DNA from 3 places in the Teichococcus cervicalis genome. Region 2 is predicted to be linked to each of the others. Evidence: predicted binding sites of a transcription regulator. Region 2 holds the regulator's gene; each other region holds the start of a gene.
The links. The regulator LexA, encoded in region 2, represses DNA repair genes until DNA is damaged. The targets are predictions, from matches to a motif close to TGTTCTANNTANGTTC.

Region 1 (9,536 bases), 480 kb from region 2:
CCGCGCACGGGCGGCCAGCTGCTGGCCGATGCGCTGGTGGCCCAGGGCGTCACCCACGCCTTCTGCGTGCCGGGTGAATCCTATCTCGACCTGCTGGACGGGCTTTATGCCAACAGCGACAGGATCAACCTGACGACCTGCCGCTTCGAGGCGGGTGCTGTGAACATGGCCGAGGCCCATGCCAAGCTGACCGGGCGCGTGGGCGTGGCCCTCGTCACCCGCGGCCCCGGCGCCTGCCATGCCGCGATCGGCGTGCATGTCGCCATGCAGGACAGCACGCCGCTGGTGCTGATCGTCGGCCAGATCCCCTTCGCCGAGACCGACCGGGAGAGCTTCCAGGAGGTCGATTACCGCCGCATGTTCGGCTCGGTGGCGAAGTGGGTGACGCAGATCGACGACGCCGCCCGCATCCCCGAGCTGATGGCGCATGCCTTCGATGTCGCGACCTCCGGCCGCCCGGGCCCGGTGGTCGTCGCCATCTCCGAGGAGATGCAGAAGGTGCGCGTGCAGGTGCCGGATATCGGCCCGGCCGAGGTGGCGCCCGCCGCGCCCTCGCCCGCCGCGCTGCAGAAGATGCTCTCGATGCTGGAGGCCGCCGAGCGGCCCCTGGTGGTGCTCGGCGGCTCGCGCTGGAGCGAGGCGACCCGCCGCATCATCCGCGAATTCTGCGTCGCGCGCGACCTGCCGGTCGCCGTCGGCTTCCGCCGGCAGAGCCTGTATGACTGCACCCTGCCGAACTATGCCGGCGATCTCGGCGTCGGCGCCGATGCCGGGCTGGTCGCCAAGGCGAAGCAGGCCGACCTGATCCTGGCGCTCGGCACCCGCATCGGCGAGCCGGTGAGCCAGGGTTACACCCTGTTCGACATGGCCGGCCAGGGTGGCCAGAAGATCGTGCATGTCTATCCGGACCAGGCCGAGATCGGCCGCGTCTACCGCCCGGCGCTCGGCATCACCGCCGAGATCAACGCCTTCGCCGAGGCCCTGGCCCAGCTTCCGGCGGCCTCCGGCCCGGCGCGCTGGTCGGCCTGGACCAAGGAGGTGCACGCTGCCCGCGCGAAGCAGGCCGAGGCGCCGGATTATGCCGGCCCGCTGAACCTGGCGCGCGAGCTGCAGGCCCTGGAGAAGATCCTGCCCGCCGACACCATCTTCACCTGCGACGCCGGCAATTTCGCCACCTGGCCGAACCGCTTCATGCACATGACCGAGCAGCAGGAATTCCTGGGCCCGACCAATGGCGCCATGGGCTATGCCGTGCCGGCTGCGATCGGCGCCAAGATCAGCTTCCCCGACCGCACCGTCATCGGCCTGGTGGGCGATGGCGGCTTCCTGATGACGGGGCAGGAGATCGCGACGGCCTTCCAGGCCGAGGTCGCGCCGATCGTCATCGTCTTCAACAACGGCATGTACGGCACCATCCGCATGTATCAGGAGCGCGCCTATCCCGGCCGCGTTTCCGGCACCAGGCTGACCAACCCGGATTTCGCCAAGTTCGTCGAGAGCTTCGGCGGCCATGGCGAGACCGTGGAGAAGGATGGCGAGCTGGTGCCCGCCTTCCAGCGCGCGGTGGCCAGCGGCAAGCCGGCGGTGATCGAGGTGCGGGTGAACCCGGAGCAGGTGACCCACCGCGCCACGATCAGCGATCTGCGTGCGCAGGGGAATGTGAAGAAGCACTGAGTTTTTTGGGCTGCCGCCGTCCGGTGGGCGGCGGGGCGCGGCAATGGGGCCTGCGGGCTCCAGCAAGCGATGCGGGGCGGGACGGAAGTTCCGCCCCGTTTGCATGTGGGGGGGCAGCCGCAGCACGGGCCGGTGCACGGCACCACCCCTGGCCCGCCATGGCCAGCCAACGCCCCTGGACCAACGCCCCTGGGCCGAAGCGGCAGCCCCCCCGTGCCGCGACTCTCCTTTCGGCCCTGACCGGCAGCCGACAGAATCAATCCCCGAGCGCGATCCCCTCGCGGCGGGGGTCGGCGCCGCCCAACAGGCCCTGCGGCGTCATCATGATGGCCTGCAGGCCGGAGGGCATGGGCTTCACCTCCACACGGTGGCCGCGCGCCTGCAGCTCGCCGGCCAGCGTGTCGTCCTCCAGCTCCACGGCGCCACCCAGCGTGCCGATGCGGCGCAGCGACACGGCGGCCTGCGGGTCCAGCTTCCAGTCGAGCAGCCCGACCAGGGTCTGCGCCACATAGCCGATGATGCGCGCGCCGCCAGGGGAACCGACAGCGGCGTAAAAACGCCCCTCGGCATCGAAGACCAGGGTCGGCGCCATGGAGGAGCGCGGGCGTTTGCCGCTCTCCACCCGGTTGGCGACGGGGCGGCCATCGACCTCCGGGCGGAAGGAGAAATCGGTCAGCTCGTTGTTCAGCACGAAGCCGCGCACCATCAGCCTGGCGCCGAAAGCGTCCTCCACCGTGGTGGTCATGCTGAGCGCATTGCCCGCGGCATCGACGATGGAGAGGTGGCTGGTGCCGTGCTCCGGCTGCTCCGGCATCGGCGCCAGGCGGCCGGTCTGGCGCCAGTCGGGGTTGCCGGCGCGGGGGTTCGGGTTGGCGCGGTCGCGGTCCACCAGCTGCGCGCGCTGCCGCAGATAGGCCGCGTCGAGCAGGCCGCGCAGCGGCACCGGCGTCTTGTCGGCATCCGCCAGGTAGAGGTTGCGGTCGGCGAAGGCGAGGCGCCCGGCCTCGGCCAGCAGATGCGCCGCCTCCGGCCCGCGCGGGTCGAGCGCGGGCATCGGGAAATGCGCCAGCACGCCAAGGATCTGCCCCACCGCCACCCCGCCCGAGGAAGGCGGCGGGAAGCCGCAGACCCGGTACTCGCGATAGGGGGTGCAGACCGCCTCGCGCTGGCGCGGGCGGTAATTCGCCAGGTCGGCTTCGGTCATGCCATTGCCCTGGCCGCCATGGCGGGCGACGGCCGCCACGATCTCGGCGGCGATCGGGCCGCGCTGCAGCGCCGCCGCGCCCTCCGCCGCCAAAGCGCGCAGCGTCTGCGCCAGGGCCGGGTTCTTCAGCACATGGCCGGCGGGCAGGGGCTGGCCCTCCGGCGTCAGGAAATAGGCGGCCGCCGCCGGGTCGCGCCGCAGCCGCTCCACATCCGTGGCGATGGTGCTGGCCAGGCGGGGAGAGATCGGGAAACCCTCCTCGGCCAGGCGGATGGCGGCCTCGAACAGGCTAGCCCAGGGCAGGCGGCCCTCGGCGCGGTGGGCTTCCTCCAGCATCGGCATGACGCCGGGCACGCCGACGCTGCGGCCGGACAGCACCGCCTCATAGAAGGAGAGCGGCGTGCCATCGGGGCGCAGGAACAGGGAAGGGGTGGCGGCGTCCGGCGCCGTCTCCCGGCCATCCCAGGCGGCGAGCCGGTTCTGCGCCCTGTTCCAGTGCAGCAGCAGCGCGCCGCCGCCGATGCCGGAGGATTGCGGCTCCACCAGCGTCAGCACCGCCTGGGCGGCGATCGCCGCATCCACCGCCGAACCGCCGCGGCGCAGCGTGTCGCGCGCCGCCTCGGCCGCCAGCGGATGCGCCACCGCCACCATCTGCCGCTGGCCGCGCACCGGCTCGGTGGGGCGGCGCGCCGCATCGGGGGCGGAGGTCAGGTCCTGCGCGGCGACCGGCCCGGCCAGCGCGGCCAGCAGCGGGAGCAGGGGCAGCAGGGTGGTGCGCATGGGACAAGACTCCTCCGCTCGGATGGCCCAGGCTTGCATCCTGCGGCGCGCGCGTCACCTATGGGCAGGCGGAAGGAAAGAGCCGATGCAGGACGAGGATGGCAAGGAAGGCGGCGGCATCCGCCAGAAGCTGGTCGAGACCAAGCAGGCCTGGGCCCGCGCCGGCCGCCTGCTGACCGGCCAGCACGCAAGGCCCGAGGAGCAGCGCCTGCCCCCCGGCCAGCGCCGGGTGCATGATTTCCCGGTGCTCGACCTCGGCATCCAGCCCAACGTGCCGGAAGGCAGCTTCCGCCTGGTGCTGGACGGGCTGGTGGAGAATCCGGTGACGTTGGACTGGGCCGGCCTCACCGCCCTGCCGCAGGAGGATCGCGTCAACGACATCCACTGCGTCACCCAATGGTCGCGCTATTCCAACAGCTGGAACGGTGTCGCCGTGACCACGCTGCTCGAGCTGGCGCGGCCGCGGCCTGAGGCGAAATTCGTCAGCTTCGAAGCCTATGACGGCTACACCACCAATCTGACGCTGGAGGATTTCGCGCGGCCCGAGAACCTGCTGGCCCACAGCTGGGATGGTGAGCGCCTGACCCGCCAGCATGGCGGCCCGCTGCGCGTCGTGGTGCCACATCTGTATTTCTGGAAGAGCACCAAATGGGTGAAGCGCATCACCTTCCTGGCCGAGAACCGCCCCGGCTTCTGGGAGGTGCGCGGCTATCATGACCGGGGCGACCCGTGGATGGAGGAACGCTATGGCTGAACTCTCCCGCCGGGCCCTGCTCGGCGCGGCGCCGCTGCTGCTGGCAGCCCCCGGCCTGGCCCGCGCCGCCGATGCCGGCGGCCACGCCTTCCGCTTCGACAGCATCGAGGGCGGCGTCATCGACCTGGGCGAATGGCGCGGCAAGCCGGTGCTGGTGGTCAACACTGCCAGCTTCTGCGGCTTCGCCCCGCAATTCGCCGGCCTCCAGGCGCTGCACGAGCAGTACGGGCCGCGCGGGCTGCTGGTGCTGGGCGTGCCGTCCAACGACTTCAACCAGGAGCAGTCGGACAGCACCAGCATCAAGGATTTCTGCGAGGCGACCTTCGGCGTGGCCTTCCCGCTGGCCATGCCGGCCCATGTGAAGGGGCCACAGGCGCATCCCTTCTTCGCCTGGGCCGCGACGCAGGGCAGCGAGCCGCGCTGGAACTTCTTCAAGTACCTGGTCGGCCGCGACGGCCGCCCTGGCCCACTGGTTCCCGAGCCGCGTGGTGCCCGACAGCGCCGAGTTCCGCCGGGCGCTGGAGGCATCCCTGGCATGAGGGCCGAGTGGCGCCCGATGACGCCGGAAGACCTTCCGGCGGTGATGGCCATCGCCGACCGCGTGCATGCCGACTTCCCCGAGGACGCCGCCGTGCTGGCCGAGCGCCAGCGCCTGTTCCCCGCCGGCGCCTGGCTGCTGGAAGGGGAGGGCAGGGCGCTGGGCTATGCGCTCACCCACCCCTGGCACGCCATGCGCCCGCCGCCGCTGAACGAGCCGCTCGGCGCGCTGCCCGGGCAGCCCGGCTGCTACTACATCCACGATGTGGCGCTGCGGCCGGAGGCGCGCGGCCTGGGCGCGGCGGCGCGGCTGATGCCGCTGCTGGACCAGGCCGCCCGGGGCCTGCCGGAAATGGCGCTGGTCGCCGTGCATGGCTCGGTGCCCTTCTGGCAGCGGCACGGCTTCGCGGTGGTGGAGGCGCCAGCGCTGGCGGAGAAGCTGGCGAGCTATGGGGAGGACGCCCGGTATATGAAGAAGATCATTTAAGAATCTTCTTTTTCTGAAGAAAAAGAAGCAAAAAGACTTCTTTCAATTTGGCGTCCCGCCTATGGCCTGAGGCGGGACGCCAACGGATAAAAGTTTTTTGGTTCTTTTTTCCTAAAAAAGAACGGGGACTTCTACTCCCCGAACCTGTTCGCCCGCGGGAACCCGTTCGGCGGCTGCTTGCCCGCGCCGGCGCGGTTGCCGCGCCAGGTGGTCAGGTCCGTCTCCAGCCGCACCCGGTCGCCGATCTTCCAGGTCAGGCCCTCGCGCGCGCTGAACACCTTCACATCGGCCATGCCGCCATCCTTGTAGCCCTGCAGCGTCACGCCGCGGCCGCGCACCATCTCGGGCACCTGCTCCAGCGGGAAGACCAGCAGCTTGCGGTTCTCGCCGATGATGGCGACGGTGTCGCCCTCGGCCGGGATCAGCCGCGCGGCCTCCACCGGGCTGTCCACCAGCAGCACCTGCTTGCCGGTGCGCTTCTCCGCCGTCAGATCCTCGGACTTCACGACGAAGCCGCGCCCGTCGCTGGCCGCGACGAGGAACTTCTTCTCCGCCCGCCAGACGAACAGGCTGACCACCTCATCCTCATTGGTCAGGTCGACCATCAGCCGCACCGGCTGGCCATCGCCACGGCCGCGCGGAATGGTGTCGGCCTTCAGCGTGAAGCATTTGCCATTGGTGGCGAAGAGGCAGATGCGGTCGGTGGTCTCGGCATGCAGCGCGGCGCGCAGCCGGTCGCCTTCCTTGAACTTGTGCTCGGTCTCCGGCGGCAGGTGGCCCTTCACCGCGCGGATCCAGCCCTTCTCGGAGAGGATGACGGTGATCATCTCGCGCTCGACGAAGGCGCGCTCATCGATCACCACGGCGGCGGGGGCGGCATCCAGCGTGCTGCGGCGGCGGCCGATCTCGGTCTCCTCGCCGAAACGGGCGCGGGTGGCGGCGATCTCCTCGGCGATGCGCTTCCAGCGCTTGCCCTCGCTGCCGAGCAGCGCCTGCAGGGATTTCTGTTCCGCGCTGAGCTTCTTGTGCTCCTTGCGGATCTCCATCTCCTCCAGCTTGCGCAGGCTGCGCAGCCGCATGTTGAGGATGGCTTCCGCCTGCGTCTCGGTCAGATCGAAGCGCGCCATCAGCGCCGGCTTCGGGTGGTCCTCCTCGCGGATGATGCGGATCACCTCATCGAGGTTGAGATAGACGATGAGGTAACCCTCGAGGATCTCGAGGCGCCTTGCGATGGCGGCCAGGCGATGCTCGCTGCGGCGGACCAGCACCTCATGCCGGTGGTCCAGCCAGGCGCGCAGCACCTCGCGCAGCCCCATGACGCGCGGGGTGCGTGTCGCGTCCAGCACGTTCATGTTGAGCGGGAAGCGGGCCTCCAGCGCGGTGGCGCGGAACAGCGTCTCCATCAGCACGGCGGGCTCCACCGTGCGGCTCTTCGGCTCCAGCACGATGCGCACCACATCGGTGCTCTCGTCGCGCACATCGGCCAGCAGGGGGAGCTTCTTCTCCTCCATCAGCTGCGCGATCTGCTCGATCAGGCGAGATTTGGCGACCTGGTAGGGGATCTCGGTGACGATGATCTGCCAGGTGCCGTTCTTCAGCTTCTCCTCGGCCCAGCGGGCGCGGATGCGGAAGCCGCCGCGGCCGGTGGCATAGGCCTCGCGGATCGCCTCGGGGCTCTCCACCAGCACGCCGCCGGTCGGGAAATCCGGCCCCGGCATCACTGCCAGCAACGCGTCCAGCTCGGCCTTGGGGTTGTCGATCAGCGCCAAAGCGGCGGCACACAGCTCGCCCGCATTGTGCGGCGGGATCGAGGTCGCCATGCCCACCGCGATGCCGGCCGCGCCATTGGCCAGCAGGTTGGGGAAGGCGGCGGGCAGCACGATCGGCTCCTGCTCCTCGCCATCATAGGTGGCGCGGAAATCGACCGCGTTCTCCTCGATGCCTTCCAGCATCGCCTTGGCGATCTCGGTCAGCCGCGCCTCGGTGTAGCGCATGGCCGCGGCGTTATCGCCGTCGATATTGCCGAAATTGCCCTGGCCCTCGACCAGCGGGTAGCGCGCGGCGAATTCCTGGGCGAGCCGCACCATGGCGTCGTAGATCGCCGCGTCGCCATGCGGGTGATACTTGCCCATCACGTCGCCCACGATGCGGGCGCATTTCTTGAAGCCCGCCGCCGGGTCCAGCCGCAGCTGGTGCATGGCCCAGAGCAGCCGGCGATGCACCGGCTTCAGCCCGTCCCGCACATCCGGCAGGGAGCGCGCCGTGATGGTGGACATGGCATAGGCCAGGTAGCGCTCGGACAGGGCGTCGGCCAGATGCGTCGGCCTCACTTCCCCGCCTTCGGGCAGCGTCGTCAGATCGTCGGGCATGGCGGACCTCCAGGCAGTCGCTTGGCGCGGATCAGGGGCGGGCTAGCGCAGCGCGGGCCGCGGCGCCAGGGGAAGGATAAGGCCGCGACCGCCGCGCCGGCCCCGGATGGCGCCGATGTCGTGAACATAAAGCGAACAAACCCGCGCCGCAACCGCATCACGAGACCGCCAGCCCGGCCCGGGGCGGGGTGACGCCCCCCGCGGGCTCTGGCCATAGTCGTCGGACAACCGCCGCAAACCTCAAAAACCAGCGGCAACCGGGAGTATGGACAGGAATGAGCGCCTATACTGAGGCCGTCGCGCACCGGGAGGTGGCGGCGCCGGAGGATCCCTATCGCCTGACGCAGGACGGCATCCTGGAGCCGCCGGAAGGCTGGCGGCACTCGCTGCGGCATCTCGGCCCGGGGCTGATCCTCAGCGCCTCCATCGTGGGTTCCGGCGAGCTGATCGTCACCACCACCCTCGGCGCCACGGTGGGTTTCGCGCTGCTGTGGATGGTCATCTTCAGCACCTTCGTGAAGGTCGCGGTGCAGGTGGAGCTGGCGCGCTGGTGCATCTCCACCGGCCAGCCGGCGCTGACCGGCTACAACAAGGTGGGCCCCCGCCTCGGCGGGCTGGGCTGGATCAACTGGCTCTGGGCGCTGATGGCGCTGTCCAAGGTGCTGCAGATGGGCGGCGTGGTGGGCGGCACGGCGCTGGCCATGAGCATCCTGCTGCCGATCGGCGGCGCGCCGCTCGGCGGCACCTCGCTCACCATCTGGACGGCGATCGTCACCTTCGGCTCGATCGCGCTGCTCTACAGCAACAAATACAGCCGCATCGAGCGCGGCGCCGGCATCCTGGTGGTGGTGTTCTCCTTCATCACCATCGGCATCGCTCTCGGCCTGCCCTTCACCCCTTACGCCTATTCGATGCAGGATATCGGCAGCGGGTTGTCGCTGGCGATCCCGGCGGGCGCCATCGGCGCCGCCATCGCCATGTTCGGCATCACCGGCGTCGGCGCCGATGAGCTAACCTTCTACACCTACTGGTGCATCGAGAAGGGCTATGCCCGCCATGTCGGCCCGAATGACGGCAGCGAGGCCTGGCAGCGCCGCGCCCGCGGCTGGATCCGCGTTATGTACAAGGACGCCTTCCTGTCCTGGGTGATCTACACCTTCGGCACCATCGCCTTCTTCATCATGGGCGCCGCCGTGCTGCACCCGCAGGGCGTGGTGCCGCAGGGCAATGAGATGATCACGGCGCTGTCGCGCATGTACACCGACACGCTGGGCGAATGGGCCGGGCTGCTGTTCCTGGTGGGCGCGGTGGTGGTGCTGGGCTCCACCCTCTGGGCCGCGGTGCCGAGCTGGTCGCGCATGTATGTCAACCTGCTGGCCGAGCTGAAGGTGCTGGACTGGCACGACACCGCGGCGCGGCTGCGCTGGATCCGCCTCTTCACCATCGGCCTGCCGCTGGTCTGGGGGCTGGCCTATCTCTTCGTCCGCTCGCCGGTGGTGATGGTGCAGATCGGCGGCGTCGCCACCGGCATCTTCCTGCTGGCCGTGGTGGTCGCCGTCTGGCACCTGCGCCGGACCGAGACCGATCCGCGCCTCTATGGCGGCGGGCTGTTCAACGCGCTGCTGGTGGTCAGCAGCATCGCCATCGTGCTGCTCGGGATCTACACCGGGCTGGCGGCGTTCAAGCTGGTCTGAGGCCGGGCGGGGGCGGGCCGCGCTCGCGGCGCCCTCA
Region 2 (9,536 bases):
GAGGCGCTGCGCGGCGGCGACCCGGCCGAGAATGCGGCGGCGCTGGAGGCGCTGCTGCAGGGCGCGCATGGCGCCTATCGCGACTGCGTGGTGCTGAACGCGGCGGCGGCCCTTGTCGTCGCCGGCGAAACGACCGATCTGCGCGAGGCCGCCGCACGCGCCACACGCTCGATCGACGAGGGCGCGGCCTTCGGCGTGCTGCAGAAGCTCCGCCGTGCCACCGCCCCCGCCACCCCGCCTCCTGCCGGGGCCGCGCCGGGCTGATGGCCCGGCCCGCCTCCCGCCTCGCCCCGCTCCGCCTGCCGCGCCCCCGCGCCGAGAAGACCGATGAACGCTGACACCCTGCCGGACACCCTGCTGCGCATCCTGGCCGAGAAGGAGGTGGAGGTGCGCGAGCGCGCCGCCCTCACTCCGCTGGCCGAGATGGAGAAGCGCGCCCGCGACCTCGACAAGCCGCGCGACTTCACCGGCGCGCTCTGCTCGGCGGTGGCCGAGGGGCGGATCGGGCTGATCGCCGAGATCAAGAAGGCCTCGCCCTCGGGCGGGCTGATCCGCGACCCGTTCGAGCCGGCGGAGCTGGCCCGCGCCTATGAGGCCGCCGGCGCCGCCTGCCTCTCGGTGCTGACGGACGCGCCCTATTTCCAGGGCAGCCCGGCCGATCTGGTGACCGCCCGCAGCGCCTGCGCCCTGCCGGTGCTGCGCAAGGATTTCATGATCGACCCCTTCCAGGTGTTCGAGGCGCGCGCCATGGGCGCCGACTGCATCCTGCTGATCCTGGCGGCGCTGTCCGACGCCCAGGCGCGGGAGCTGGAGGAGATCGCCCGCAGCCTCGACATGTCGGTGCTGGCCGAGGTGCATGACCGGCGCGAGCTGGACCGCGCGCTCGGCCTGCACACGCGGCTGATCGGGGTGAACAACCGCAATCTGCGCAGCCTGAAGACCGACCTGGCGACCGCCGAGGAGCTGGTGCCGCTGATCCCGGCCGACCGCATCCCGGTGGCCGAGAGCGGGCTGCGCAACCCGGCGGATGTGCGCCGCATGGCCGATGCCGGCGCCCGCTGCATCCTGGTGGGCGAGCATCTGCTGCGCCAGCCCGACGTCACCGGCGCCGCCCGTGCCATGGTGCAGGCCGGGTGAGCGGCGACAGCGGCGAGCAGCCCGCCGGGCAGCCCCTGGGCCCCGGCGGGCTGACGCATTTCGATGCCGAGGGCCGTGCCGTGATGGTCGATGTCTCGGCCAAGCCGGCCACCGCCCGGCTCGCCATCGCGCGCGGCCGGGTGGAGATGGCGCCGGCGACGCTGGCCGCGATCCGTACGGGCGGCATCGGCAAGGGCGATGTGCTGGGCGTGGCGCGGCTGGCCGGCATCATGGCCGCCAAGAAAACGTCCGACCTGATCCCGCTCTGCCACCCGCTGGCGCTCTCCTCCGTGCAGCTCGACCTGGTGCCGGAGGGCGAGAATGCCATCGCCATCGAGGCGCGGGTGAAGACCACCGGCCCCACCGGGGTGGAGATGGAGGCGCTGACCGCCGTCTCGGTCGCGGCGCTCACCGTCTATGACATGTGCAAGGCGATCGACCGGGGCATGCGCATCGAGGGGATCGGGCTGGCCCATAAATCGGGTGGCAAATCCGGCGTCTGGGACGCCGCCTGATGCTGCCGGTCGAGGAAGCCAGGGCGCGCATCCTCGCCGCCCTCTCCGCCACCGGCGCCGAGACGGTGTCGCTGCCCGAGGCCTGGAACCGCGTGCTGGCCGCCCCGGTGGCGGCGCGGCTGACCCAGCCCCCCGCCGCCGTCTCCGCCATGGATGGCTATGCGCTGCGCGCCGGCGATGGGGTGGAGGGCGCGACACTCCGGGTGACCGGCAGCGCCCCGGCCGGGCATCCCTTCGCTGGCCGGGTCGGCCCTGGCGAGGCGGTGCGCATCTTCACCGGCGCCGTGCTGCCCGAGGGGGCGGATGCCATCCTGCTGCAGGAGGATGCGACCGCCGGCGAGGGCGTGGTGACGGTGCGGGAAACCGTGCGCGCCGGGCGCTGGATCCGCCCCGAGGGGCTGGATTTCCGCGCCGGCGATATTCTTCTCGCTCCCGGGCGCCGGCTGACGGCGCGCGATATCGGGCTGGCGGCGGCGGCCAACCATCCCTGGCTCGCGGTGCACCGCGCCCCGCGCATCGCCATCCTGGCCACCGGCGACGAGATCGTGCTGCCGGGCGAGCCGCTGCCGCAGGGCGGCATCGTCTCCTCCAACGCGCATGCGCTGGCGGCGCTGGTGCGCGCCTTTGGCGGCCAGCCCGTGGTGCTGCCGATCGCCGAGGACCGCGTGGAGAGCATCGCCGGCGCCGCCCGCGCCGCACGCGGCTGCGACCTGCTGGTCACCACCGGCGGCGCCAGCGTGGGCGAGCATGATCTGGTGCAGAAGGCCCTGGCCCCGCAGGGGCTCGAGGTGGATTTCTGGAAAATCGCCATGCGCCCGGGCAAGCCGCTGATCTGGGGCCGCCTGGGCGAGACCCCGCTGCTCGGCCTGCCGGGCAATCCGGTCTCGGCGCTGACCTGCGCCGTGCTGTTCCTGTGGCCGGCCATCGCCCGGCTGAGCGGGCTGCCGGACACGGCGCCGCCCTTCCGCCGCGCCGTCACCGCCGCCGACCTGCCGCAGAATGACGGGCGAGAGGACTACATGCGCGCCTTCGTCAGCCGCAGCGAAGAAGGCCAGCTGCTGGTCACCGCGGCGCAGCGCCAGGACAGTTCGATGATGCGGGTGCTGGCCGGGGCCGAGGCGCTGCTGCGCCGCGCCCCGCACGCCCCCGCCTTGCCGGCGGGCGAAACGGTCGAGATCATCCTGCTGTCGGAGCTGGGCATCTGAAGCGTCGCAGGCATCAGGGACAAGTCGCGGAAAATACGGCATTCCGCAGTTGACCGGCGCGAAAGAACTTTCGTAGAACATCTCTCTGGTTGCCGCTTTGTTCGCGGCTGCCCCATGCCGCCAGGGAGCGCCCCCCATGCTGACCCGCAAGCAACATGAGTTGCTGACGTTCATCGACCGGCACCTGCGGGACACCGGCTTCTCGCCCTCCTTCGAGGAGATGAAGGACGCGCTGAAGCTGCGCTCGAAATCCGGCATCCACCGGCTGATCACCGCGCTGGAGGAGCGGGGCTTCCTGCGCCGCCGCGCCCATCGCGCCCGCGCGCTGGAGGTGATCCGCCTGCCCGAGAGCCTGGCCCAGTCCGCCGCCCCCACCCCCCTCGCCGAGACGGCCGCCCCCGCCGAGGCGCCGCGCCCCGAGGCCGCGCCGGGCTTCGCGCCGCCCGGCTTCGCCCCGAATGTCATCCGCGGCAATTTCGCGCCGAACCTGCCCGGCGTCGCGCATGCGGCGGCGGAGGCCGGGGCGGTGCAGCTGCCGCTCTATGGCCGCATCGCCGCCGGCCTGCCGATCGAGGCGCTGCGCGACCAGGGCGCCAGTGTCGAGGTGCCGATGGCCCTCCTCGGCCAGGGCGATCATTACGCGCTGGAGGTCGCCGGCGATTCGATGATCGGCATGGGCATCCTGGATGGCGACACCGTCATCATCCGCCGCGACGACACGGCCGAGAACGGCTCGGTCGTGGTGGCCCTGGTGGATGAGAACGAGGTCACGCTGAAGCGGCTGCGCCGCAAGGGCAATTCCATCGCGCTGGAGGCCGCCAACCCGCAATACGAGACGCGCATCTTCGGCCCCGACCGGGTCAGGGTGCAGGGTCGTCTGGTGGGTCTGCTGCGCCGATACTGAGCGCTGGCTCCGCCGCCGCGCTGGCCTGGGCAGCGCGGTTGCGCGGCAGCGGGCGCGGCGGCACCCAGGGCCGCGCGCCGCGCCAGGCGCGGTCGGACAGGATCTCCACCCCGCCCGGGCGCAGCCAGACCGCATGGGCGCCGTCGCGCCAGACGCTGAAGCGGTCCAGCACCAGGCTTTCCGCACAGCGGCCACGGATCGGCTCGGCCGAGAGCAGCAGCGCCGCCCGGCCGCAGACCGGCTCGGCGCGCAGCTCGGGCGGGGCCGCCTCGGGCCCCCTGCCCCGGCCGCGCGACGCCGGGCGCGGCGCGCGCAGCAGCAGCACCGCCGGCCCCGCCGGATCGGGCTGGAAGCGGCAGGCGCTGGCGTCGCAGGACAGGCCCGGCAGGCCGGGCTGGTCGATCGGCAGGCTGCTGCCCGTCTCCTCGCCCCAGCCGCGCAGCCAGGAATCGCGCAGGAAGGCGGTGCCGCCCGGCTGGCGCTGCAGCGCCACCCCGGCCCCGGTGCGGATGGCGATCAGCCGCGCATCGGAGGAGACCAGGATGTCCGGCGGCCGCACCGCCAGGCCGCTGAGCAGGCCGAGCGCGATCAGCGGCACCCCCCAGAGCCGCCAGCGCTGCCGCCACAGGCAGAGCCAGACCAGGCCGAGGCTCAGCAGGCCCAGCCCCCAGCCCGGCATCGGCCGCGCCGGCAGCGCCGCCCCCGGCCAGGCGGCGACGCCGCGCGCCACGGACAGCACCCCCTCCACCCCCCAGCCCATGATCCACAGCGGCCAATCCTCCAGCCCCAGCGGCCAGGCCAGCATGGCGGCGAGCCCGGCCGGCATCACCAGGAAGGAGGTCAGCGGCACCGCCACCATATTGGCCGCCAGCCCATAGAGCTGCAGCCGGCCGAAATGGTGCAGCCCGTAGGGCAGTGTCGCCAGCCCGGCCAGCAGCGAGGTCAGCAGCAGGCCCAGCGGCCAGAGCAGGCAGGGCAGCAGCGCATGGCGCGCCGCCGCGGCGCGGCGCCAGGCGGCCAGGCGCGGCGCCACCGCCTCGGCGCCTGCGATCAGCACCAGCACGGCGGCGAAGCTCATCTGGAAGGAGGGGCCGAGCAGCGCCTGCGGCGCCATCAGCATGACGATGGCCGCCGCCAGGGCCAGCGCCCGCAGCGACAGCGCCCGCCGCCCCAGCAGCACGCCCAGCACCACCAGCGCCGCCATGCCGAAGCTGCGCAGCATCGGCACCTGCAGCCCGGTCAGCAGCACATAGAGCAAGCCCAGCAGCAGCCCGACCGGCGCCGCCACCCGCTTGCTGTCGAGGCGAAGCGCGAGCGCCGGCCACAGCGCCAGCAGGAAGCGCGTCACCGCGAAGCCCAGCCCCATGACGATGGAGACATGCAGGCCGGAGACGGAGAGCAGATGCGCCAGGCCGGAATCGCGCATGGCCTGCATCGCCTCGGCCGGGATGGCGGCCTGGCTGCCGGTGAACATGGCGGCGCTGATCGCCCCGTTGGCCCCCGGGAAACCGGCGGCCGAGAGGCTGTCCATCACCCGCCGCTCCAGCCGCGCGCGCAGCCCCGCCGCCAGCCCGTCGCCGCCCTTCGCCCGGGCCGAGACCCGCTCGGCCGGACCGATGGCGAAGCCGGAGCCGCCCAGGCCCGAGAAATAGGCGTCGCGCTGGAAATCCCAGGCGCCGGGCGCGGCCGGCGCCGGCGGCGGGCGCAGCAGGGCGCGCACCCGCAGCACCTCGCCCGGCCAGGGGCGCAGCGGATCCCCGGCGCGCAGCCGCAGGCGGATCAGCCGCGGCGCCGGCGCCGCGCCCTCCGCCCAGACGGCGCCGCGCAGCGTCACCCGCAGCGCACCGGGCAGCTGCTCCACCGAGGCGACCTCGCCCCGCACCAGCACGGCGCGCGCGGGCAGGTCGAGCGGCGGCGGCTGCAGCGCGGCCTGCCACGCCCCCCAACCGAAGCCCATGGCGGCGCAGCCCAGCAGCCCCAGCCACCACCCCGGCAGCGGCCGGCCGCGCCGGCCGAGCCAGAGGGCGGCGCCCAGCAGCGGCGGCGCCAGCCCCAGCCAGGCGGCGGATGGCTCCACAGGCAGCGCGAAATACAGCAGCAGCCCGAGTCCGAGCGCCACCGGCCACCACAGCGGCAGCCGGGCCCATTCCGCCTCCAGCCGCGCCGCCACACCCGCCGCAACGCCCCGCCCCGCCAGGGCCAGGCCGCGCCGCGGCCGCGCCCGCGGGGCGGCGGTGGCATGCGGCGCGGCGATGGCGTGATCTGAGGGCATGGCTTCTCAACCGACACGCGCACTCTACAGCGAGGGTGTGTGGTGGTAGAAGCACCGGCTCGAAGGAATTGGCCGAGCAATGACCGTACGCACCCGTTTCGCCCCCTCCCCGACCGGGTATCTGCATATCGGGGGGGCGCGCACCGCCCTCTTCAACTTCCTCTTCGCCCGCCACCATGGCGGCCAGTATCTGCTGCGCATCGAGGACACCGACCGCCAGCGCTCGACGCCCGAGGCGGTGCAGCAGATCCTCGACAGCCTGGAATGGCTGGGGCTGACGCCGGACGAGCCGCCGGTGATGCAGACCGCGCAGGAGCCGCGCCACGCCGCCGTGGCGCATGAGCTGCTGGCCGCCGGCAAGGCCTATCGCTGCTACTGCACGCCGGAAGAGCTCGCCGAGATGCGCGAGACGGCGATGAAGGAAGGCCGCCCGCCGCGCTATGACGGCCGCTGGCGCGACCGCGACCCGTCCGAGGCGCCGGAGGGCGTCAAGCCGGTGATCCGCATCAAGGCCCCGCGCGAGGGCGAGACGGTGATCCACGACCTCGTCCAGGGCGAGGTGCGCGTGCAGAACACCGAGCTGGACGACATGATCATCCTGCGCAGCGACGGCACGCCGACCTATCTGCACGCCGTGGTGGTGGATGACCATGACATGGCCATCACCCATGTCATCCGCGGCGATGACCACCTGACCAACACCTTCCGCCAGGTGATGGTCTATGACGCGATGGGCTGGCGGCGGCCGCATTTCGCGCATATCCCGCTGATCCATGGCGCCGACGGCGCCAAGCTGTCGAAGCGCCACGGCGCCGTCGGCGCGCTGGAATTCCGCGACCAGGGTTTTCTTCCCGAAGCCGTCTGCAACTACCTGCTGCGGCTGGGCTGGGGCCATGGCGACGAGGAATTCGTCCCGCGCGAGCGCGCCATCGAGCTCTTCGACCTCAAGGATGTCGGCCGCGCCGCCAGCCGCATGGACTACGCCAAGCTCACCCATCTGAACGCCCAGTATCTGCGCCAGATGGACCCGGATGTGCTGGCCCGCCGCGTGCTGGAGATCATGGCCAAACGCCCCTCCATCAGCTTCGGCACCGAGGAGGCGGAGCGTGTCCGCCTGCTGATGCCCGACATCATGCCGCGCGCCCGCACCCTGAACGAGGCCGCCGACATGGCCGGCTTCGCCGTCGCCACCCTGCCCCTGGCCTTCGAGCCCAAGGCCGCGGCGCAGCTGACGCCCGAGGCCAAGGAACGCCTGAAGGACCTGGCCATCTTCCTGACCGACGCGCCCTGGGAGCGCGCCGATCTTGACAAATGGCTGCGCGACTATGCCGAGGTGAAGGAGATCAAGCTCGGCGCCGTCGCCCAGCCGCTGCGCGCGGCCCTCACCGGCTCGACCCAGTCGCCGCCGATCGACGCCGTGCTCTTCGCCCTCGGCCGCGCCGAGGCCGTCTCCCGCATCCTCGCCGCCTCCGAATAATTCTTTCGGCTGCCGGTCAGGGCCGGGACGGGAGGGACGCCACATTGGCGTTTCGCCTGGGCCCGGCCGAGGCGGGGCGAGTTCGCGCCGCCTCCGAATACTTCTTTCGGCTGCCGGCCAGGGCCGGGACGGGAGGGACGCCACGTTGGCGTTTCGCCTGGGCCCGGCCTGGGCGGGGCGAGGGAGCGCCACGGCGGCGTTCCGCCTGGGCCCGGCCCTTCGTGCAGGCGGGGGCTGGTTTGCGGTGTGGAGGCCTTTCCTTCACCGAGGCCGCGCATCATGGTGCGCGGCGCAAGGCGCGGACGGGTCCCCTGCCCGCCGCGCGCCGGGCAACCGGGAGAATACAGAGTGAACGAGTCTCTACTGACCCAGCTCCGCGGCCTGCAGCCGGAGCTGGCGACGATCCGCCAGGACATCCACGCCCATCCCGAGATCGGCATGGAGGAGGAGCGGACCGCGGCGCTGGTCGCCGCCCAGCTGCGCGGCTGGGGCATCGAGGTGACCGAGGGCGTCGGCCGCCACGGCGTTGTCGGCACGCTGAAGGGCAGCCTGCCCGGCCAGCGCGCCATCGGGCTGCGCGCCGACATGGACGCGCTGATGATCACCGAGGCCACCGGCAAGCCCTATGCCTCGACCCATGCCGGGCTGATGCATGCCTGCGGGCATGATGGCCACACCACCATGCTGCTGGGCGCCGCGAAGTATCTCGCGCAGCACCGCGATTTCGCCGGCACCGTGCAGTTCATCTTCCAGCCGGCCGAGGAAGGCCGCGGCGGCGCCAAGGCGATGCTGGCCGACGGGCTGTTCGAGCGCTTCCCGGTCGACGCCGTCTACGGCCTGCACAACATGCCGGAGCTGCCGCTCGGCCATTTCGCCATCCGCCCCGGCCCCTTCATGGCGGCCCCGGATCGCTGGGTGGTGACCTTCCGCGGCACCGGCGGGCATGGCGGCGCGGCGGCGCATCTCTCCACCGACGTCACCGTGCTGCAGGCGCAGTTCATCCTGGCGCTGCAGACCGTGGTCAGCCGCAACATCGCGGCGATCGACGCCGCCGTGATCAGCGTCGGCGCCATCGAGGGCGGCTCCTTCGGCTCGACCAATGTCATGCCGGCGGAGATTCGGCTCGGCGGCACCGCCCGCTCCTTCACCCCCGCCGTGCGCGACACGATGGAGCGCCGCATGACCGAGCTGGCCGAGGGGCTGGCCGCCAGCTTCGGCTGCACCGCCGAGGTGGCGTATCGCCGCAACGGCACGCCGCTGGTCAACCATGCCGAGCAGACGGTGGTCGCTGCCCGCGCCGCCACCGCGCTGGCCGGCGCGGACCGGGTGAACGACCAGGCCCCCGCCTTCACCGGCGGCGAGGATTTCGCCTACATGCTGGAAGCGCGGCCCGGCGCCTTCATCTTCATGGGCCAGGGCGCCGGCGGCGCCACCTCGGAAGGCCTGCACACGCCGACTTATGATTTCAACGATGATGCCATTCCGCACGGCGTCGGCTACTGGGTCAGCCTGGTGCGGGAGGAGCTGAAGCTCGCCTGAGGCGCGGCCGCGCCGCGCAACCCGCCCGGCCCTGCCCCGTTCGCCCCGAACGCGGGCCGGGCCGGCGTGACCATGAGAGACATGCCCTGGCTTGGGGCGATGCGAAGAGAAGGACGAGGGCCGATGCGGATTGCGGCAGCGATTCTGGGGGCGGGTCTGGTGCTGGGCCTCGGCCTGACGCCGAGCGAGGCGCAAAGCCCCGAGCCGCCCCATGCCTGGGCCTTCGGCAGCTGGACCGGCGGCTATTTCCCCGCCGCCGACGCCCAGGGGCCGCGCTGCACCGGCCAGCCCAGCGTCATCATCACCCGCGACGTGGTGATGCGCTCGAGCCCGCTGGAGGTGCCCTACCGCCAGCGCATGATCGAGACGGCGACCGCCCAGCCCAACGGCCTGGTCATCCGCCTGACGCCGGTGACGCCGCCCGGCGCCCGCAACGTGCCCCCCGGCATCGGCTTCGGCTGCGATGGCGATCCGAACCTGCTGCGCA
Region 3 (9,536 bases), on a different contig from region 2:
AGCAGATCATGCTGCGACGGGTCGATGGCGGTGATGCCGAGCACATAGCAGACGCTGGAATTCGCCGCCGAGCCGCGCCCCTGGCAGAGGATTTTCTGCTGTTGGGCAAAGCGGACGATCTCATGCACCGTCAGGAAATAGGGCGCGTAGTCGAGCTGCGCGATCAGCCGCAGCTCATGCGCCAGGCGACGCGCGATGTCCTCCGGCACGCCTTGCGGCCAGCGCGTGGCGGCGGCCTCGGCGACCCGCGCCTCCAGCGTCTGCTGCGCGGTGCGGCCGGGCTCCAGGATCTCGTCCGGATAATCGTGCCGCAGCTCGGCCAGCGAGAAGCCGCGTGTCGCCCGCAGGATATCCAGGCTGTGCGCCAGCGCCTGCGGATGGCGGGCGAAAAGCTGCCGCATCTCGGGCAGCGGGCGCAGATGCCGCTCGGCATTGGGTTCGGCGGCGCGGCCCAGCCGGTCCACCGTGCGGCCGAGGCGGATGGCGGTCAGCAGATCGGCCAGGCGGCGGCGGGAGGGCTGGTGGTAGCGCACATCCCCCGCCGCCAGCAGCGCGCCGCCGGCGCGCCGGGCGAGCTCCTCCAGATGGTCCAGCCGCGCCGCGTCGCGCCCGTCGAAGCGCCAGGCGGTGGCGCAATGGAGCGGGCCCTCCAGCGCGCCGCGCAGCGCCGCCGCATCCTGCGCGAAGCGCGCGGCGAAAGCCGCGTCGGGGCGGGCGGGGGCGATGAGCGCCAGGCACCAGCCCTGCGCATGCTCCAGCAATTCCTGCCGCGTCGGCCGGCCCTCGCCCTTGGCGCCGCGCATCCGCGCCGCCGAGAGCAGCCGCGTCAGCCTGCCATAGCCGGCGCGGTGCACCGGCCAGGCCAGGCAGTGCTGCCCATCCTCCAGCACCAGCCGGGCGCCGACCGCATAGGGCAGCCCGGCCTCGCGCGCCGCGACATGGCCGCGCACCGCCCCGGCCAGGCTGTTCACATCGCACAGCCCGATCCCGGCATGGCCCTGGGCCTTTGCCGTCAGCACCAGCTCCTCGGGATGCGAGGCGCCGTCGAGCAGCGAGAAATTGGAGCGCGCGCCGAGCTCGGCGAAGCCGGGATGCCCAGGGGACATGGATCAGGCCAGATAGCCATGCAGGAACCAGCGGGCCGGGCCGGCGCCGGGCTCGACCAGCCGGCAGAGCCAGAGGCGCGGCCCCTCCGCCGTCTGCACGCGGTAATAGTCGCGCGCCGGGCGGGCGGCATCCTCGCCCCACCATTCCGGCTCCAGCCGCTCCGGCCCTTCCCAGGAGATCACCCGGAAGATTTGCCGGCCGAGGCGCAGCGCGGCCGGGGGGGCGGGCGGCCAGGGCGCGGCCGGCAGCGCCAGCTCCGGCGGCCAGGCCAGGGGCGGGGAGGCTGCGGGGGCGGCCGGCAGCGGCTCGGCCAGCAGCCGCACCGGGCGGGCCTCCTGCCCCCAGGCGGCCGGCTCCTCCAGCGGCAGCGCGGCCTCGAAGGCCGGGCAGCGGCACGGCCTCGTATTCCGGCCAGTGCCCGTCCAGCGGCTGGAAGCGCTGCAGCGCCAGGCGCTGGCCCAGCCGGTCCAGCAGCCCCGCCAGCGCGCCCTCCGGCACGCCGGAGAGGCCGGATTGCCGGGCGCCCAGCGGCTCGACCAGCAGCGCCTCCAGCGCCATGCGCTCGAAGCCGAGATCGGGCTGCAGCCGGTCCAGCAAGGGCGCGAAGAGCCGGCGCAGATGCGCCTCCTCCCGCGATGCGGCGCCGAGGCCGAGCGGCAGGGCCTGCCGCGTGCGGTCCACCCGCTCGGCCCGCAGCTCCAGCCGGCGGGCGCCCTGGCCGGCGGCCTGCAGCGCGGCGCAGAGTTCCTTCAGAAGGTCGTCCAGCGCCGCCTCGATCGCCGGGCGGGTCAGGATCGGCTCCAGGAAGCCACGCAGTGCCAGGAAGCGCGCCGGCGGCCGCACCGAGCGGAAGGGGCGCGGCCGCTCGCCGGTGGCGTCGTCCAGCGCGTCCAGCAGCGCCGGGCCGAAGCGGCGCAGCAGCGGGCCGCGCGGCTGGCGCAGCACCTCCCCCACCCGCAGCAGGCCGAGCCGCGCCAGGCCCAGCAGCACCTCCTGCGGCAGGCGCAGGCTGGCGAGCGGCAGCGGCGCCAGGGCCGCGCGCTCCGCCCCCGGCGGCAGCAGATGGTCGCGCCCGCTGCCATCGCGCGCCAGGGCGGCGGCGGTGCCGGCATGGCTGGCCAGGGCGGCGCTCAGGCGGAAGCCGGCCTGGCGCAGCGCGGCGGCGACGCTGGCGAGATAGCGCGCCTCTCCGCCGAACAGCGCCGTGGCGCCGGTGGTGTCCAGCAGCAGCCCGTCCTCGCCATCCAGCGCCACCAGCGGGGTGAAGCGCAGGCACCACAGCGCCAGGCGCTGCAGCAGCGCCGCATCCTCCTCCGGCGCGGCGGGCAGCAGCAGCGCCCCGGGGCAGATCGCCTGGGCATCGGCCAGGGCCTGGCCGGCCTGCAGCCCCGGCCCCTCGGCGGCGGTCAGCAGGCGCTGGCTGCCCAGGCTGGCCCAGCAGCCCAGCGGCTGGCCGGCCAGCTCCGGCATCAGCCGCCGCAGCCGGTCCAGCGGCAGGCAGGGCAGGGCGAGGGCGAGGTAGCGGCGGCTCATGGCCGCGCCGCCAGGGCCCGGGCGGCGGGGGGTGGGGCGGGCCAGGACAGTGGCAAGGGCGCCGGAAGGTCGGGCGCGGCCGGGGTGACGCGCAGCCCCCCTGACCCCGCCGCTACCCGCCAGGCGCCGGGCCGGCCGCCGCGGCAGCGCAGCAGGCGCAGGCGCCAGACCGGGGCGGCATCGGGGGCCTCGCCGCCGGGCTCCGAGGCGATGTGCCAGCGGGTCAGCGCATTGGCCGCGCCGCCGGGGGCGGGGCCGTCGGGATCCGCCGCGGCGGCGTCGCGCAGCAGCAGGCCGATGCCGCCGCCGGCCTCGGCCGCCAGCTGCAGCCGGCGGGCGGCCAGCATCGGCAGGCTGGGGATCTGCAGCAGCGCGCCGGCGAGCGCCGGGCTGCGCAGCGCCTCCTCCAGCGCCCAGAGCCCTTCCTGCGGCTGGCGGTAGCGCGCCAGCACCAGCCGCTCCACCGGCAGGCCGAGCGGTCGCAGCCCGGGCGGCCAGAGCGCGTCCGAGCGGGGGGCGATCCACAGCACCGTGCCGCCGGCGCGGCCCAGCAGCAGGGCGCAGAAGCCGAGCGCGGCGCCGGGATCGGCCGCCATCACCTCATGCAGCGCGCCGCGCGCCAGCCCGCCCTCGGGCAGATGCCGGTCGATGGCGGGGGCGAGGGGAAGCGGCGGCGGCGCGGCCTCGCCCAGGCCGCGCTCGATGCGGGCGAGGCGGTGGCGCAGCGCCGCCAGCTGGTCGGGGGAGGCCGGCACGGCACCCGCTCACCCTTCCGCGGCGCCGCCGGGCGCGGGCAGCGGCCGGGGGAGGGCCGCAGGGGAGGGCGCGGGAGGGAGCAGGAGAGAGGCGGGCGGCGGTGAGGGCCGCCGGGACGGGCGGGACGGGCCTGGTGGGGGCGAATCCGGGGGGAGGGCCATGCGTCAAGCCTAAGCCGGGATGAGCGAACATAACAAGAACAAATCACCCGCGCCGGGGTTTCCTCCCGCCCGGTTCCCGCCTCGGCCCCGCCACGCCCTGGAACGTGATCCGGCGGCCGATTGCTGCCGCAGCGCGGCGCGAGTTAGCAGCTTGGCTTTTGCAGGAGGATGGCGCGCATGGCGCAGTTCGTGGCCGGCGCCCCGCGGGAGCGGGCATGGTTCGGCGGGCGCAAGGCTCTGGCCCTGGCCCTGATGACGCTGGCGACGCTGCCCGGTGGCGCCGCCCTGGCCCAGGCGCCGCAAGGCCAGGCGCCCCAGGCCCAGACGCCGCCCCAGACCGCGCCCCAGACTCCGCCACCGACGCCGCAGCCCGCGCCGCGCGCCCAGGCGCCGCAGCCGCCGGCGCCGCGCGTCATCCCGCCCACGCCGCCCGCCCCCGTCCCGCCCACCCCGCCGCAGACCCGGCGCGAGGGCGCGCCCGCGCCCGGCCCGCAGGCCCGGCCGGAGAACGGCCCGGGCAAGTCGGGCGGCCCCAGCGCCGAGCGGCCGCGCACCCGTGGCATGTATGAATGCACCTCCGAGATGCCGGAGCGCCTGCCGGTCAGCCGCGACGAGGCCGAGGTGCTGCCGCCGCTCTATCCGGACCGGCCGCTCTGCGTGCAGCTCTGGCGCGGCCAGTCGGCCTTCTTCCGCGTCGCCGAGGAGGCGGGGCGCAGCTACACGGTGATCACCCGCAATCTCGACCGCGGCACCGACACGGTGCTGGCCGCCCTCGACCCGCGCGGCCGCGTGCTGGTCGAGGATGATGATGGCGGCGGGCAGGATCTCTCCTCGCGGCTGGAGATCGCGCCGGAGCAGCGCGTCGCCCTGCTGCGCGCCAGCACGCTCGGCGACACCGGCGGCAATTTCGAGCTGCTGCTGGTCAAGACCGACCCGCCGCCGCCGGCCGATTTCGCCACCACGCTGGAGGATGCGGCGAGCCGCCCGGCGCTGGAGCCCGGCATGTCGCGCAGCCTGCGGCTGCGGCGCAACCAGAGCGCCTATTTTGCCCTGCCCAGTGATCGCGCCGGGCTGGTCGCGGTCACCCGCAACCTGCGCAACAACACCGACACCATCCTCGCCCTCCTGGACGAGAACGGCACCGTCATCGCCGAGAATGACGATGTCGGCAACAGCCTCGCCTCCGAGCTGCCGCTCTACGATCCGCCGGATGGGCGGCTGGTGCTGCGCGTCAGCACCTATGAGCGCATGCCGGGCCATTTCGACCTGCTGCTGCTGCGCGAGACGCCGCGCCCGCCGCCGCCCTTCCCGACCAATCTGCGCACCGCGCGCCAGCGCCCGCCGCTGCAGCCGGGGCGGCAGACGCTGGAGCTGGATCCGCGGCAGACCGCCTATTTCGCCCTGCCGCAGGACGGCCAGTACACCATCGAGACGCGCGAGCTGCAGGGCGACACCGACACGGTGCTGGCGCTGCTCGACGAGAATGGCCGTGTCCTGGCCGAGGATGATGATGGCGGGCAGGGCTTCGCCTCGCGCATCAACACCCGCCGCGCCCGGCAGCGCCCCGCCTTCCTGCGCATCACCCTGCTGAACCCGGGTGGCGGCCGCTTCGACCTGGTGGTGCAGGGCAGCGGCGGCAATGCGGGCGGCGGGCGTACCGGTGGCAGCGCGGGCGGCAGCGCGGGTGGTGCCGTCCCCGCCCAGGGCGAGCCGGCGCGCGACATCGCCGCCGCCGCCCGCCGCCCGGCCCTGGTGCTGGGCGAGGCGGTGTCGCTGGAGCTGCTGGACCGCCAGGCCGCCGTCTACGCCCTGCCGAATGACGGCCGCCCGCTGCTGGCGATGACCTACAATCTCGGCGCCGAAAGCGACAGCGTGCTGGAATGGCTCGACGAGAACGGCACGGTGCTGGCCGAGAATGACGATGCCGAGGGGCTCGCCTCCCGCCTCGCCATCGCCCCGACGCCGCGCCCCTCCTATCTGCGGGTGAGCCAGATCGGCCGTGGCGGCACGGTCAGCCTGGTGCTGGTGCGCCCCTCGCCGCAGGACGCGGAAGGGGGCGGCGGCGAGGGCGACAAGAACTGAGCCGCCGCCCCGCCTGATCCGTCCCGCCTGACGGCCCGCCGCCCCCCGTGGCGGCGGGCCCGCGAACCCGCGGCGCGCCGCGCGGTTGGCCTTCCTGCCGCCTTGCAGGGATGCCCCGATGACCGCCTCGCCCTCCGCCTCCGCCTCCGCCTCCGCCTCCGCCTCCGCCTTGCCGCGCCGCCTGCTGGGGCGGCTGGCCTCGGGCCTGGCCGCCGGCCTCGCCTTCTGCGCCTGCGGCCGGGCGCACCAGGCCCTGGCGGCCGAGCCGGCCCATCCGCCCCCGCCGCCCGGCGAGCCCACCACGCCGCGCAGCCAGGCGCTGCAGGGCGGGGCCGCGCTGCTGCAATCCCAGGCGCCGCCCGGCGCGCTCGACATGTACCTGAACGGCTTCCACTTCTATGCCGAGCATGCGTTAATCAAACAAATTCAAATACCTACGTGGAAAATATCGGAACCGCACGGGAACAGCCTGGAAACCGCCCCGGCAACTTGTTCCCTTAACGTTCTCGCGCTATCCAGTGCCCCAGGGTGCTTCGGGGGCAACGGAGTGCGAGCGATATGGACGAGCAAGACCTGCGGGGCCACGAGCCCAAAGACCTGTCCCTGGCCGCAGCGCAGGAGGTCACGGAGAGCCTGGCCTATGCGCTGGGCTTTGATGAGCGCGGCAAGCCAGCGCGCAAGCTTCATGACTTTGCGACCCGGATTGTCGCGGATCGCGTCCTGAGGATGCTCAACCGCAGCGGCTATGTGGTGATGCGCCTGCCGCCATCGGATGCCGGCTTCACCTCTGTCCGGCCCCGGGGCGGCCATGGCCCACAACCTCAGTGATGCCCGCCGCCGCGCCCGCCTCATGGAGGAGCCGTTGGAGATGTGGCGCGGCTGGGTGCTGTATGCCCGGTGCGCGACGATGCATCCCACCCTCGTGATGCCGGTGGAGGAAGCGCTGGAGAAGCCCGATTGGCCCAAGACCGTGGGCGGCTTGAGGCGCCTCCGGTGCGGCTACTGCAACGAGCACGCCAACATCATCGCCTTCTGTGATCGCGTCGGCGGCAAGGTGTGGGAGACGGTCTTAGCGCCGCCGCACCTGCAGAGTGGCCGAGGCGGTGGTGGTGGCGGGACGGAGCGGGTGGAGTGGTGGAGGGGCCTGAAGCTCTGACAGGGGCGGGACTCAGTGGTCCCGCCGCTCCCTCCGCCACACCCATGGCGGAACCCTTTCGGCTTCTGGCAAGCGCCACAGACCGCGGCGCGCCCGGCGGGCCTCATCCTCCACGGCCAGCAAGGAGCGGTCCCGGAGGTACTGGCGGTACACCCAGGCATGGCCGGCGCGCACCATCTCAGCATTGACGTTGCGCCCCTCCACCCAGACCGTTCCTACCGTGCGGCCGTAGCGGTCTGTATCCACCACCACCACGGTAGCAGGCTTTTGGAATGCTATGGCGGCCAGAGCCTGCCGCGCCCTGGTGCCCCAAGGCTGGCGTGTCTCCGGCGCGTCGATCTCTGCCAGGCGGATGCGCACTTGCTCGCGCTCGGAGGTCAGCAGCGTGAGGGTGTCGCCGTCATGGACGCCGACCACCTGGCCGCGCAGATCGGTCGCCAAAGCCGTTTGAGCGACCAGCAGCGACACCATGACGGCCACCGCACATACAGCCGCCCCATTCCTAAGACCCAGCATCAGGTTCAACCCATAAACGCCTGCAATCTGGCGCAAAAAAAGCGCAAGCGATCCGAAAACCGCTTGCGCCATCCTACGTGACGTAGTATCTATTCCTCACCGGCGGACGAGGCCGGAGGAAAGGAGGTGATACAGAGTGCACATCTACTTCAAGCGGACCTTCCGCTTCCTGGGACTGAAATTCACCATCACGGTGGACATCCAGTTCTAAGGTAGCCGAAGGGGAGAGGGTCGGGCCAACGGCCCTCTCCACCGCCTTGAAGACGTAAGGCAACCCTTCGGAGATTTCAACCGATGACCACCGCAGTGGCGGGAACGGGGCCGCGTCTCAGGTTTCCCCGTATCAAGGTTAAGATCCACGTCAGCCGGGAAGGGGGCGGGGGCGGCAACGACCCGAACCGACGCCCTGGACTGATCCGGCGGGCCATGAAGGCGCTAGGGCTGTGTCGCAACCGCTGATCGACAACCAGTGGTTCCGGGGCGCCCTTGAGAAGTGGGGGATGCGGCAGGCGGATTTCTGCCGCTTCCTCATTGCTCGCGGCGACCCGCGACCGCTGAAGACCATCCAGCAGCACGTGCGCCGGCTTTGGCATGACGAAAGCCCCGGCTCCGGCGAGATGCGGGCGTTGATCTCGATGCTCGACCAGCACGGGCCAGGCTGACGCCCTGCAACGCAAAAAGCCCGCCCTGGCCCAGCGCCAGGGCGGGCTTCTCACGAACGCAGGCTTACGGCTCGGCCGATCTATTTCAGACCTAGGGCCTTTCGGTTGAACCCTTGCCGGTCCCAGTAATCGAGATATGGGTCGTGCATCGGACTGGCATTGCGCACGAAGAATGCCGTGTTCTCGACCACCGCGTAGAAGTCGAACATGTCGTCTGCGCGCAGGAACTCGTAAAGCCTGTGAATCGTAGGGATGTGGATATCGTCCACGGCCAAGAGGCCCCAGCTATTGAGGTATGGGTAAATGTGCCAATAGTCTAGTTCGGGGCACGGGTATGCGTGGGCGCCATCGATCAGCGCAAAATCAACCCGCAACTCGGGATCAATGCCCTGGCTGGCCAGGCAGCCCTTGAAGTCATGTAGGGTGGCCTGAGATGGACCGAGCACAAACTTGGTGTTGGCTCCGTCAAACATCTCGGATGCCTGCACCCGCCCGAGGCTGTCATCCACATCACCACCGATGGTGAAGCTGACATGCTGGCGGCTCCTGGCATTCAGGAGGATGGTGGAAAGACCGCACCCAGTCTCGACCGTAAGGCGGGGGCCATCCGGAAACTGCAGGTCAAGCGCATTCCATATGAAATCCAGGACCCGCGCGGGCAAATTCCCCGCCTGATGCCAAGATTCACCGAGGCCCTGCGCCGCCTCAAATATCTTCTTTCGAAGCGGGTATTCGCTCACCGCCGGCCCCCTCAAGCATGAATCGCACGCGATACATGTTTAGAGCATAGGGACGGCCTGGCATCTAGTTAGCCGGATACTCCCGAACCGCCTGCGCCCAGCTCGTTACCCACCGATCCCGGTGCGGCTTGCCCGGCCGCCACAGCCGGTCCGCATAGCAGCGCCACGCCGCGTCTTCGGTCTCGGGGATGGCATGAGGGTCCGACCACAGCAGCAGCCGAGCCAGCCCGTAGGCCAGCAGATCGTGGTGCTCGATGGCGTTCCAGATGGACAGAGCCGTGGGAAGGACGCCGGCGGCGCGGCACAGCGCCTCGCCCTTGCTGCGGATGCTGGGGCTGATCTTGGTCGAGGTTGCCACGAGGATCATGCCCCCGGTCTTTTCCCCCTGCCAAAAGCTCTTGGCGGGGCCGGGTTGGCCATTGGCCAGCACCTGCCGGCGATAGCGCAGCCCGCTCTCTTGGATGGCGATGGCAAGCAGGAGGCGCCGCGCCGCCACGGATGAGGTGAGCCCACAAGCGTCCTCCGTCCAGGCGGCGCCGGGCTCGATCACCTGAGCGCGGAATTGGGTCGGGGTCATGGGCGTCTCAGCAGGGCGAAGGGCGAGGGGAGGCGCGGCCGGGGCATCCCCGACCGCATGGACAGGGACCGCCGGAGTGGCGGCGACGGGCTGGGTTGCCGGGGCGGTGCTGGCGGCGGATGAGGCCTCCCGCCCTGGACCCAGAATGGCGAGCAAGCGGGCGAGGAGGGTCATCGGCCCATGTACTCCGGGCCCGGCCCGGGTTGGCTCGGCAGCATCCGCACGTTCGCTGCCTCGGCCAGAGCG

Region 1: the regulator LexA is predicted to act here: its motif matches at 7,928-7,943, upstream of parC (DNA topoisomerase IV subunit A).
Region 3: the regulator LexA is predicted to act here: its motif matches at 3,583-3,598, upstream of QE401_RS02750 (ImuA family protein).

Annotation. Positions count from the first base shown of each region.
Region 1 is NZ_JAUTAJ010000004.1:645,134-654,669, forward strand. It holds gene QE401_RS06905 (thiamine pyrophosphate-dependent enzyme) at 1-1,674, shown strand, start outside; gene ggt (gamma-glutamyltransferase) at 1,931-3,658, opposite strand; gene QE401_RS06915 (sulfite oxidase-like oxidoreductase) at 3,744-4,412, shown strand; partial or broken gene QE401_RS23070 (glutathione peroxidase) at 4,405-4,951, shown strand; partial or broken gene QE401_RS23075 (GNAT family N-acetyltransferase) at 5,059-5,436, shown strand; gene parC (DNA topoisomerase IV subunit A) at 5,568-7,805, opposite strand; gene QE401_RS06930 (Nramp family divalent metal transporter) at 8,081-9,499, shown strand; gene QE401_RS06935 (DUF1003 domain-containing protein) at 9,534-9,536, opposite strand, start outside.
Region 2 is NZ_JAUTAJ010000004.1:1,129,595-1,139,130, forward strand. It holds gene trpD (anthranilate phosphoribosyltransferase) at 1-264, shown strand, start outside; gene trpC (indole-3-glycerol phosphate synthase TrpC) at 328-1,137, shown strand; gene moaC (cyclic pyranopterin monophosphate synthase MoaC) at 1,221-1,652, shown strand; gene QE401_RS09145 (molybdopterin molybdotransferase MoeA) at 1,652-2,857, shown strand; gene lexA (transcriptional repressor LexA) at 2,994-3,761, shown strand; gene QE401_RS09155 (ComEC/Rec2 family competence protein) at 3,718-6,033, opposite strand; gene gltX (glutamate--tRNA ligase) at 6,113-7,510, shown strand; gene QE401_RS09165 (M20 aminoacylase family protein) at 7,859-9,049, shown strand; gene QE401_RS09170 (hypothetical protein) at 9,173-9,536, shown strand, end outside.
Region 3 is NZ_JAUTAJ010000002.1:431,457-440,992, reverse strand. It holds gene QE401_RS02760 (error-prone DNA polymerase) at 1-1,106, opposite strand, end outside; gene QE401_RS02755 (hypothetical protein) at 1,110-1,430, opposite strand; partial or broken gene QE401_RS23060 (Y-family DNA polymerase) at 1,681-2,577, opposite strand; gene QE401_RS02750 (ImuA family protein) at 2,637-3,395, opposite strand; gene QE401_RS02745 (hypothetical protein) at 3,735-5,639, shown strand; gene QE401_RS02740 (hypothetical protein) at 6,198-6,467, shown strand; gene QE401_RS02735 (hypothetical protein) at 6,448-6,795, shown strand; gene QE401_RS02730 (thermonuclease family protein) at 6,808-7,266, opposite strand; gene QE401_RS02725 (hypothetical protein) at 7,755-7,973, shown strand; gene QE401_RS02720 (class I SAM-dependent methyltransferase) at 8,054-8,713, opposite strand; gene QE401_RS02715 (hypothetical protein) at 8,778-9,290, opposite strand; gene QE401_RS02710 (hypothetical protein) at 9,461-9,536, opposite strand, start outside.